DNA from 3 places in the Cyanobium sp. NIES-981 genome. Region 3 is predicted to be linked to each of the others. Evidence: predicted binding sites of a transcription regulator. Region 3 holds the regulator's gene; each other region holds the start of a gene.

Region 1 (3,267 bases), 850 kb from region 3:
GAGCTCGCTGTTGGCCTCGGTGGCCGCGATCTCCACGTCCAGCCAGCTCTGGAATTTGGCTTCTTCGCTCCAGATGGCGCCCATTTCGGGCAGGGTGTAACGCTCGATCAAGGACCAGCGGGTGGCAACGGCCCATCCAATGTATGGGGCAGCTGGATGGGGCAGCAGGGGCCGGGGCGCGGTGGCCTCAGGCTGCTGCGGTGAGCTGGCGGTGGGCGACCTCCCACTGCACCAGCTGCCCCCAGCTCTGCTGGCGGACCCAGCATCGCCCTCCCCTGCACTGGATCAACTGGAAGGGGGGGAGGTCCGAGGGCTGATTGCGCAGCTTCACGAAGCTCCCGGGCTGCAGCAGCTCGACCACATTGGCGTAGTTCCGCCCTGAGTCTGGAGCTGGCCCAGCGGGCTCGGGCCATTCAGGGGATCGACGGGGCTGCATGGGGCAACTCCAGGGCTGGAAACCATCTTCCGCGCCCTCTTGGTGCCAAGCTGAACATTCACGCAATCTGTTTGGTTTCCCCTGTGGTTTGATCAGGGAACCGCAACGCAGCGCGGCTGTTGTGGGCCACCCCCCCGACCACCCCCAGCTCGTCAGCCTTGTCTCGTAAGCAACGCCTCGACCTTGAGCTCGTGTCCCGGGGGTTGGCGGAGACACGCCAGCGTGCCCAGCAGTTGATCCGTGCCGGAAGGGTGCGCAGCGGCGAGCGGGTGCTGGACAAGCCTGGCACCGATGTTGCCCCTGACCTCCCTCTGCAGGTGCAGCAGCCCCCCCGCTTCGTCTCCAGGGGCGGGGACAAGCTCGAGGCGGCCCTGAGCACCTTCCCGATCTCCGTGCGGGGCCGCGTCTGCCTGGATGGCGGCATTTCCACGGGCGGTTTCACGGACTGTCTGCTGCACCACGGAGCCGCCAGGGTGTACGGCATCGATGTGGGCTATGGCCAGACCGCTTGGAGCCTGCGCACGGACCCACGGGTGGTGCTCAGGGAGCGTACCAACCTTCGCCATCTCACGCCCGAGCAGCTGTTTCAGCCCGGGGATCCCAGGCCTGACCTGGCCGTGGCCGACGTGTCGTTCATCTCGCTGGGCCTGGTGCTGCCCGCCCTGATTGGGCTGTTGGCCTGTGGTGCGCCGGAAACCGCCCAGGAAACCGACCCGGACACCGCCATTGAGCTGCTGCTGCTGGTGAAGCCCCAGTTCGAGGTGGGCAGGGCCCGGGTGGGCAAAGGGGGTGTGGTGCGCAGTGCCGAGGCCCACGTCGACGCGATCAGCGGGGTGATCACGGCGGGCCAACAGCTGGGACTGGAGGCGGCGGGACTGGTGGCCTCGCCGATCACCGGTCCGGCAGGGAACCATGAGTATCTGCTCTGGCTGCGATCGGCCCCCCAGCAGGAAGGTCGGGCCCCTGATCCATCGATCGCCGGGGCCGACTGGTCTCTGGCTGGGGACCCTGTCCAGTGCAGGGCCAGGATCCAGCAGCTGGTGGCCAGCACCGTGGCCACCGGCTGAACCCCGCCTGGAGAGGGGCTGATCAGATGGCGCCGCTGTCCCGGTCCCCGGTGCGGATCCGAATCACGGCTTCGATGGTGCTCACGAAGATCTTGCCGTCGCCGATCTCGCCCGTGCGGGCCGCGTCCTGAATGGCTCCCACCACCGTGTCCACTTTCTCGTCGTCAACCACGATCTCAAGTTTGAGTTTCTGCAGGAATTCCACCGTGAACTCCGAGCCGCGGTAGCGCTCGACCTGGCCCTTCTGACGACCGAAGCCGCGCACTTCACTCACGGTCATGCCAACGATGCCTGCATTGACCAGGGCAATTTTGACGTCCTCAAGCTTGAAGGGCCGGATGATGGCCTCGACTTTTTTCATGGAAGCAGCTAGGGCTGGAAGATGCAGTCTCTCAGTGGACCCCACCAGGGGTGGGGAACCTTCCCATTAGGCCCGACCCTCCTGGGGGCTGTCGTAGCGGTTGCTACGGCCTGAGGGCTGCATAGGATCGCCGTGCCCGCGATCTTCCCCATTCCTGTGCCGGCCTCTCACCACGCTGCTTCCAGCCCGGGGGCACCTGCTCCAGTGGCCTCTCCCTCCGGGCATGACGGGCAGACGCGCACGCCTCTGTACGGGGAACGGGCCATTGCTGAGGCAACACTGCTCTGCTTTGACAACCCGCGGCCAGGTCGTGCCTACGAGGTCGCCATCACCCTGCCGGAATTCACCTGTCTGTGCCCGTTCTCGGGATATCCCGACTTTGCCACCCTGCGGCTGCTCTACCAGCCAGGCCCCAGGGTGATGGAGCTCAAGGCGATCAAGCTCTATGTGAATGGCTACCGCGACCGGGCGATTTCCCATGAAGAGGTTGCCAACCGCCTCCTCGACGACTTCGTCGCTGCCTGTGAGCCTGTCTGGATGCGGTTGGAAGCCGACTTCAACCCCCGGGGCAATGTGCACACGGTGGTGCGCGTCAGCCATGGTGTGCGCCAGTCCTGCTGAGATCGGCCTCTTCAGCCGTGGGGCGTGGAGCCAGTGGAGCTTTTTGGCCGCAGCCTCAGGCCTCGCGGATCCCAGGGTCTGCCTCTGCGGTGCTGAGACCACCCACAAGCTCGGGTAACTCCCGGGCAAAGGCGGCGAGATTGCGGTTGCACAGCCCACCCACATGCAGCCGCCCGCTTTCGGCGATCGCCCACAGCTGACGGGTGGCCAGCACGCTCAGGCCCCCGCCCAACAGGGCCAGCCCGAAGCCGCTGTACACCAGCGGCACTCCAGGATCGCGCTTCAGCAGGATTCCACTGGCGGGAAGGATGCTGGTCACCCTCATCGGCAGGCCATTCACCTCGAGGGGATCGCCGCCGATGGCGATCTGGCCCAGCCGGTTGCCATCGGCTCCGAACACGGCAACAGGGCCTTGCTCACTGGTCAGACTGAGCAGAACCGGGTCGGAGCCGTCGGGTCGTGTCGGCAGAACGAGACCCCAGATCTGATCGCCCAGCTGGGGAAAGCTCTGCAGCGGCAACTGGAGCACGGGACTGTTCCCCAGCCTCAGGCTGATGGCGGCCAGGCTCCAGTCAGCCTGGTACAGGGTGATGCCCTGGAAGCGCAGGGGGTGGTTGACGCTGATCGTGGCCGCTTTGAGCACCTCAGCCTGCTCAGGCTCCTCCGTCGGGCCATTGGCGCGCAGCAGCCGCAGCACCGAGCTGAACTGCTCCGGCCGGCCGGCCGGATCCCGCGTGATCGTGAACTGATCCAGGGCGAGGGTGAGGCTGCTGTGGCCGCGG
Region 2 (3,267 bases), 520 kb from region 3:
CCTTGGACAGGCCGGCAGCGGAATCGCCGGATACGGGAGCGGAAGACGTAACTGAACTCATAACGATGGGGCGACACACAGGGGCGCCCGGAGGGACGCAGCGGAGGCTCCGTGACGTCAGGCTTTCAAGGCACCGGCAGGTCTTTGGGGCTGGAGACCGGAGCGGCCGGGAAACGCCAATGAGGGATGCGTCGCCTGGAATGGAACGCGGGAGGTGGGGCAGTGCCGCCCCCCGCGGGCACGGGCTCCGACCATCGTGAGGGCCGGCGTCCGATTCGTGTGTCGTGATCGTTACGGACCGGCGGGCGGGTCACAGCGCCGGGCCAGGACCGCGGGGAGTCAACGCTCGCCCAGGGCGCTCCAGAGCGCCGCCGGATGGGCCAGGACCGGTTCCGGTCCGCCGGAGGGGACGGCGGCGGCACGGGGCAACGTGCTCAGCAGCTGCACACCCAGGGACCCGACCACGAACATGCCGAGGAAAGCCAGGGCGACACCCAGGGGGGACGACGCCCGCTGGGAAGCCCGCTGGGAAGACTGAACCGGAAGGGCCATGACAGAGCCGTCACAGAGCAACGGCCAGTATCAGAGGCCGAACCCAGGGCCGGATGCGGGGCTCCAGGCCTCCGGCGGCTCCGCTGCACCGAACTGCAGGGGCCTGGAGGCCTGCAGGTCCACAGCCAGGAGTCCATGGAGCACACCGAGCAGAAGCCCGCAGCAGGCAGCGAAGTGCATCGACAGGAGCAAGGGGGATGGGGAACTCTCTCCGCTCCGCCACCCCCTGGGATGCAGCCATTGGTACCGAAGCCCGCCCGGGGCGAGGCGCGCGGCAGGGCTCAGAATGTTTTTGGTATTGCTTGATACTTCTTTGGCCTTGCCTTGGGCCCGGCCCCGTCCATCCTCGGCTCTGATATGCGGGCACAGGCCTCCAGCTGCCGCCGTGGAGTGTCCGCAGCGTGGAGAATGAACGCAAGGCAGCGACTGCTGCACGGACTTTTCTCTGCCGTTGATGGCGCTTTCCGCCGGCACATCCACCGACCCGGTCCCCGGCACCGACCCGGTCGCCGGCACTGACGCGGTCCCCGGCACGGACCCGGACCCGCAGGCCCCTGCAGCGCCTGCGGTTGGGGTGAGCGGGCGCGAGCGCTTCAAGCACTACATCCAGAAAGTGGGCAGCGGGGAGCACACCAGCCGGGGCCTCAGCCGCGACGAGGCCCACGACGCCCTGGCGCTGATGCTGAGGGATGAGGCCACGCCGGCCCAGATCGGGGCCTTTCTGATCGCCCATCGCATCCGGCGGCCCGAGCCCCAGGAGCTGGCGGGCATGCTGGACCTCTACCGGGAGCTGGGCCCCAGCCTCAGCAGCACGGAGCCGGCCGTGTGCTTCGGCATGCCCTTCGACGGCCGCACGCGCACCGCACCCCTCTACCCGCTCACGGCCCTGACCCTGGCGGCCGCAGGTCTGCCGGTGGTGCTGCAGGGTGGCGCCCGGATGCCCGTCAAGTACGGCGTGACGGCCATGGAGCTGTTCGCTTCCCTGGGGCTCAACCTGCAAGGCCTCTCCCTGGCGGCCCTGCAGCAGGGCCTCGACAGCCAGCGCCTCGCCCTGGTGCACCTGCCGGACCATTTCCCCCTGGCCGACCGGCTCACCCCGATCCGGGACGAGCTGGGCAAGCGTCCCCCCGTGGCCAGCCTCGAACTGCTCTGGACCGCCCACCGCAGCCATCACCTGCTGGTGAGCGGCTTCGTCCACCCCCCCACGGAGACCAGGGCCTGGAAGGCCCTGGAGCTCGCCGGTGAGTCGGCGGTGATCACCGTCAAGGGGCTGGAGGGCAGCACCGACCTGCCGATCAGCCGGGCCTGCATCACCGCCCGGGTCCACAGGGGGGTGGGCGAGCGGGTCATTCTCCATCCCCGCGACCACGGCTGCTATGGCGCCGACGCCCTCTGGATCGACCTCGACAGCTGGCGGGAGCAGGCCCTGGCCGCTCTCGGAGGCCAGGGCCCCCTGGCCATTCCCCTGGCATGGAATGCGGGCACCTACCTCTGGTTCGCGGGCATCGGCAAAAGCCTCGAGGAGGGGCTGGCCAAGGCTCAAGAGCTGGTGCAGACGGGCGCGGTGCTGGGCCAGCTGCGGGAGCTGATCGCCTGGAGAACCCTCGCCGGCTGATGGCTCCTGTGCCCCCGCCACGGCAGGCCGCCCATTGCTTCGGCTTCGAGAGCGATTTCCTCGGCCATTGGCGTTGCATTCCCCTGTGCCTGCGCCGCAAGCTCGACCTGGCGGGCATCAAGCTCAAACTCAGCCACTGGCTGGCCATGAGCGAGGCGGAGCGGCAGGCGCTGGTGCAGTGGCCCGATGACCCTGCGGCCTTGCGGTCGATGGCCGATCACCTGCACGCCCGCACCGCTCACCATGCCGACGGTGCGGTGAAGCGCCTGCCGATCCCCACCGAGGCCCCGTGGCAGTGTGTTGACCGCGTGCCGGCCGAGGTGAACACATCGGCCGGAGCCCTGGGGTTCACCATCACCGCCGGGCAATGGATGGACCTGTCGGAGCTGGAGCGCTTCGCCCTCTGCAAGCTGGCCCGACCCGGCCACGACCATCACAACCTGGCCCCGGCCCTCGCGGAGGTCTTCGCTGCCACCGGCACCAGCCCCTCAAGCCCAGGCAGCGACTGAGCCGGCGCGATCGGCTCCACACACACCGCCGCGGCCTTGAGTTCCGGCTGGCGGGAGATCGGGCAGGCCTGCTCGTGCAGCAGCACATTGGCCTCACAGGCCTGCTCCTGCATGAAGCCCCAGTGCATCGGCAGGAACACGGTGCCGGGGCGAATGCGCTCCGTCAGCCGCACCCGGGCCGAAACGCTGCCCCGGCGGGAGCGGATGGCGGCCCGGCCGCCGTCCTCGAGGCCCAGGGGGAGGGCGTCGTCGGGATGGATCTCCAGCAGCGGCTCGGGATGCATGGCGGTGAGCCGGGGCACCCGGGCCGTGCGCGTCATGGTGTGCCACTGGCCCAGATAGCGGCCCACCGTGAGCACCAGGGGGTAGGCCGCGCTGGGCGGTTCGGCCAGGCCCATGGGCTCCTCGGCGATGAAGCGGGCCCGCCGGCTGGGCGTGGAGAAGCGGAAATCGGTGTAGAGCCGCTTGGAGGCCGTGGTGGGCGCGGAGCCCCGCGGGAACGGCCACTGCTGCGGGCCTTCGGCGGCCAGCAGCCCATGGCTGAGCCCGGCGTGGTCACAGAGCCGCCCGTCGGTGAGCCGGGTGAACTCG
Region 3 (3,267 bases):
GGTTCATCACCGTGCCGGGCACGTGCCGGAAGATCAGAAACTCCTGGGGCGAGAGACGCAGGTCGTAGCCATAGGAGGAACAGCCGTAGCTGAGCACAGGGCGGGCCGCCTGCTCAGGCTCCAGATGGCGCACCAGGCTGGCCTGAAACGGCTCCAGCATTCCGCTGGCCGCCTGCTGCTTGATCCAACGGTCGTTCTTGAGCATGGGGAGTGGAGCTAGAAGCCGCGGCGGAGCTGGGTCACCTGATCGGCCAGCGCCATCAGCTCAGGACCCATGCAAGGCCCGGTCAGGATGACATCCAGGTGCGGGGGGCGCTGCTCGAGGGTGGTGAGCACCTCCTCCATGGGCACATAGCCGAGCTCCACGGCCAGGCCGAGCTCATCGAGCACCATCAGATCCACGGCACCCTGGAGCAGCTGCTGACGGCTGTAGGCCCACACCGCCTGCACAGCCTCCAGCACGGAGGGATCATGATCCCGGGCCGGCTCGGCCAGGCAGGCGACCACGGCGGGGCGGAGCCACTGGAGCCGGCCGCACAGCCAGGGGCTGGCGGCCAGGCCCTGATCCACGCCGCCCTTGAGCAGCTGGCTCACCAGCACGCGGCTGCCCAGCCCCGCGCTGCGCAGGGCCTGGCTGAGCACGGAATTGGCGCTGCCCCGGAAGGGGGCGGTGTGCACCTGGAGCATGCCTTCGGGCTGCGCGGCCAGACGCACGGGCAGGGCGGCGGGCGGCAGGGGCCGGTGGGAGGGCAGGGGCGTGGTGTCGGTGGCGGCGGAAGCGAGCACCTCGAGCCGCGGGGAACGGCGGGAGGGGAGGGCCGCCACCCTGGCAGGCCCGGCCGGTTCGGCGCTGCCGGAGCCCGGGCTGGTCGTGAGACTGGCGGCCATGGCCCTGCAGCGACGCAGGACTGAATGTAGCGGCATCCCGCCGTAGCGCAGCGCACAGACACCACCCCTGGTGGGAACAGGTGTATCACCGGCACAGGCCGCTGCCCGGTCGCGGTTGGCCACGACAACAGCGGCGGTGCCGCCAGGTCCGCCGACCAACAAAGCGTGACGATTGCTACACGAAGGCCCCGGCCTGATCTTTAGGGTCCGGCCATCTGCCTTCCCCACCCCATGGTTGGCGCCTCGCGCGGCTTCAGCAGGACCGCCAACACCCCCAGCAGTGGGGCCCCCGGGGTGGTGAGCGGCATCGGATCGGCGGGCCAGAACACCCAGACGCTGCTGGAGGTGATCCGAAGCCTGGCCGGCAGCAGCATCGAGACGATCGAGCGCAGCAAGACCATCTTTTTTCCGGGCGATCCCGCCGAGCGGGTCTACCTGCTGCGTCGCGGCGCCGTGAGGCTCTCCCGCGTGTACGAGTCGGGGGAGGAGATCACGGTGGCCCTGCTGCGGGAGAACAGCCTCTTCGGTGTGCTCTCCCTGCTCACCGGCCAGCGCTCGGATCGCTTCTACCACGCCATCGCCTTTACCCGGGTGGAGCTCCTCAGCGCGCCGGCGAGCTCGGTGCGCAAGGCGATCGAGCAGGACGCCAGCGTGGGACTGCTGTTGCTCCAGGGCCTCTCCTCCAGGATCCTGCAGACCGAGACCATGATCGAAACCCTCACCCACCGGGACATGAGTTCCCGGCTGGTGAGCTTTCTGCTGGTGCTCTGCCGTGACTTCGGGGTTCCCGGCACCGAAGGCATCACCATCGATCTGCGGCTCTCCCACCAGGCCATCGCCGAGGCGATCGGCTCGACCCGGGTGACGATCACCCGGCTGCTGGGGGACCTGCGCAACGAGGGGCTTGTGCAGATCGATCGCAAGAAGATCACGGTGTTCGACCCGATCGCCCTGGCCAAGCGGTTCAGCTGAGCCAGTGACCGGGCCGGGCCGGCCATCGCCGCCAAGGCGGGATACTGACCCCGTTGGGGAGAGCCTGTGTCGGGCTGGCTGCTGATCCTGGCGCTGCTGGTGCTGGGTGGCGTTCTCGCCACCCTGGGGGATCGCCTGGGCAGCCGTGTCGGCAAGGCGCGCCTGAGCCTGTTCAACCTGCGGCCGCGGCGCACAGCGGTGCTGATCACCGTGCTCACCGGCAGCCTGATCAGTGCGGTGTCGCTCGGGCTGATGCTGCTGGTGAGTGAGCGGCTGCGCACCGGCCTGTTCGAACTCGAGCGGCTCGAGGAGCGCTTGAGCACCACCAGGACGCAGCTGGAGGCGAGCCGCCAGAGACTCACCTCCAGCCAGGCGGAGGTGGCCCGTGCGCAGCAGGGCCAGCGCCGGGTGCAGAAGGAGCTCGCCCAGGCCGAGCGCCAGGCCACCGCCCTGCGCCGCGAACTGGCTCCCCTCCAGGCCCAGCGCGCCCGGCTCGAGCAGGAACGCGACCGGCTGGCCCGGGTGGTGAGCGGCCGTGACGCCGAGATCAAGCGCACCGAAGCCGAGCTGAAGAGCGTGCGCGAGAAGATCGCCGCCGGAGCGAAGGAACTGGAGGAACTCGAGACCAACCTGATCGCCCTGCGCCGCGGCGATGTGGTGATCTCCACCGGGCAGCCCCTGGCCAGCGCCAAGGTGAAGCTGGAGCGTCCCGACCAGGCGAAGGAGGTGATCACCACGCTGCTCCAGCAGGCCAACATCAATGCATTCAGGCGGGTGCTGCCCGGCCAGCCGGTGGATCGTCAGATCCTGCTGGTGCCCAGCAACGACATCGCCCGGCTGGAAAGCCTGCTGGCCCGCCCGGGCAGCTGGGTGGTGAGCATCCTCTCGGCGGCCAACGTGCTGCGCGGTGAGCGGCAGGTGCTGGCCTTCCCGGACCTCCGCCCCAACCGCCAGGTTGTGGAGAAGGGCGAGGTGATGGCCCGCACCACGATCGAGGCCGACCTGCGCAGCCCGGAGCAGCTGGTGCGGCGGCTCAACCTGCTGCTGGCGGCGGCCTACGCCCAGGCCCAGCGGCAGGGCACCCTCGTGGATGGCCTGCAATTCGATGCCGCGAGTTTCAACCAGCTGGCCCGGACCCTGGCGGAACGGCCCGCCGCCACGGTGGTGCAGCTCGAGGCGGTGGCCCTGCGCGATGCCGACACCCCGGACCCGATCACCGTGGAGCTGCGGATCCTTGGCGGTTGGCAGAACCCTCCCGCGCGGCCGCCACGACCATGACCGGCCATCGCGGCAGTCCGGCGGGGGACCCAGAGCAGCCGCCGCTGTTGGCGGGCCTGGATCCAGGCCGCAGCAAGTGCGGCCTGGTGCTGGTTGACCGCGAGGCTGGCCAGGTGCTGCAGGCCGCGA

The links. The regulator NtcA, encoded in region 3, controls nitrogen genes in cyanobacteria. The targets are predictions, from matches to a motif close to GTANCNNNNGNTAC.
Region 1: the regulator NtcA is predicted to act here: its motif matches at 1,958-1,971, upstream of queF (preQ(1) synthase).
Region 2: the regulator NtcA is predicted to act here: its motif matches at 848-861, upstream of CBM981_RS11435 (anthranilate phosphoribosyltransferase family protein).

What each region holds. Positions count from the first base shown of each region.
Region 1 is NZ_LT578417.1:2,601,201-2,604,467, reverse strand. It holds gene purB (adenylosuccinate lyase) at 1-111, opposite strand, end outside; gene CBM981_RS13125 (TlyA family RNA methyltransferase) at 595-1,503, shown strand; gene CBM981_RS13120 (P-II family nitrogen regulator) at 1,526-1,864, opposite strand; gene queF (preQ(1) synthase) at 2,069-2,485, shown strand; gene CBM981_RS13110 (cytochrome c biogenesis protein ResB) at 2,541-3,267, opposite strand, start outside.
Region 2 is NZ_LT578417.1:2,263,476-2,266,742, reverse strand. It holds gene CBM981_RS11445 (ferredoxin--nitrite reductase) at 1-61, opposite strand, end outside; gene CBM981_RS11440 (hypothetical protein) at 340-552, opposite strand; gene CBM981_RS15370 (hypothetical protein) at 583-732, opposite strand; gene CBM981_RS11435 (anthranilate phosphoribosyltransferase family protein) at 1,127-2,167, shown strand; gene CBM981_RS11430 (nitrate reductase associated protein) at 2,167-2,676, shown strand; gene CBM981_RS11425 (molybdopterin oxidoreductase family protein) at 2,601-3,267, opposite strand, start outside.
Region 3 is NZ_LT578417.1:1,746,698-1,749,964, forward strand. It holds gene dcd (dCTP deaminase) at 1-205, opposite strand, end outside; gene CBM981_RS09055 (cob(I)yrinic acid a,c-diamide adenosyltransferase) at 217-888, opposite strand; gene ntcA (global nitrogen regulator NtcA) at 1,120-1,860, shown strand; gene CBM981_RS09065 (DUF3084 domain-containing protein) at 1,927-3,138, shown strand; gene CBM981_RS09070 (resolvase) at 3,135-3,267, shown strand, end outside.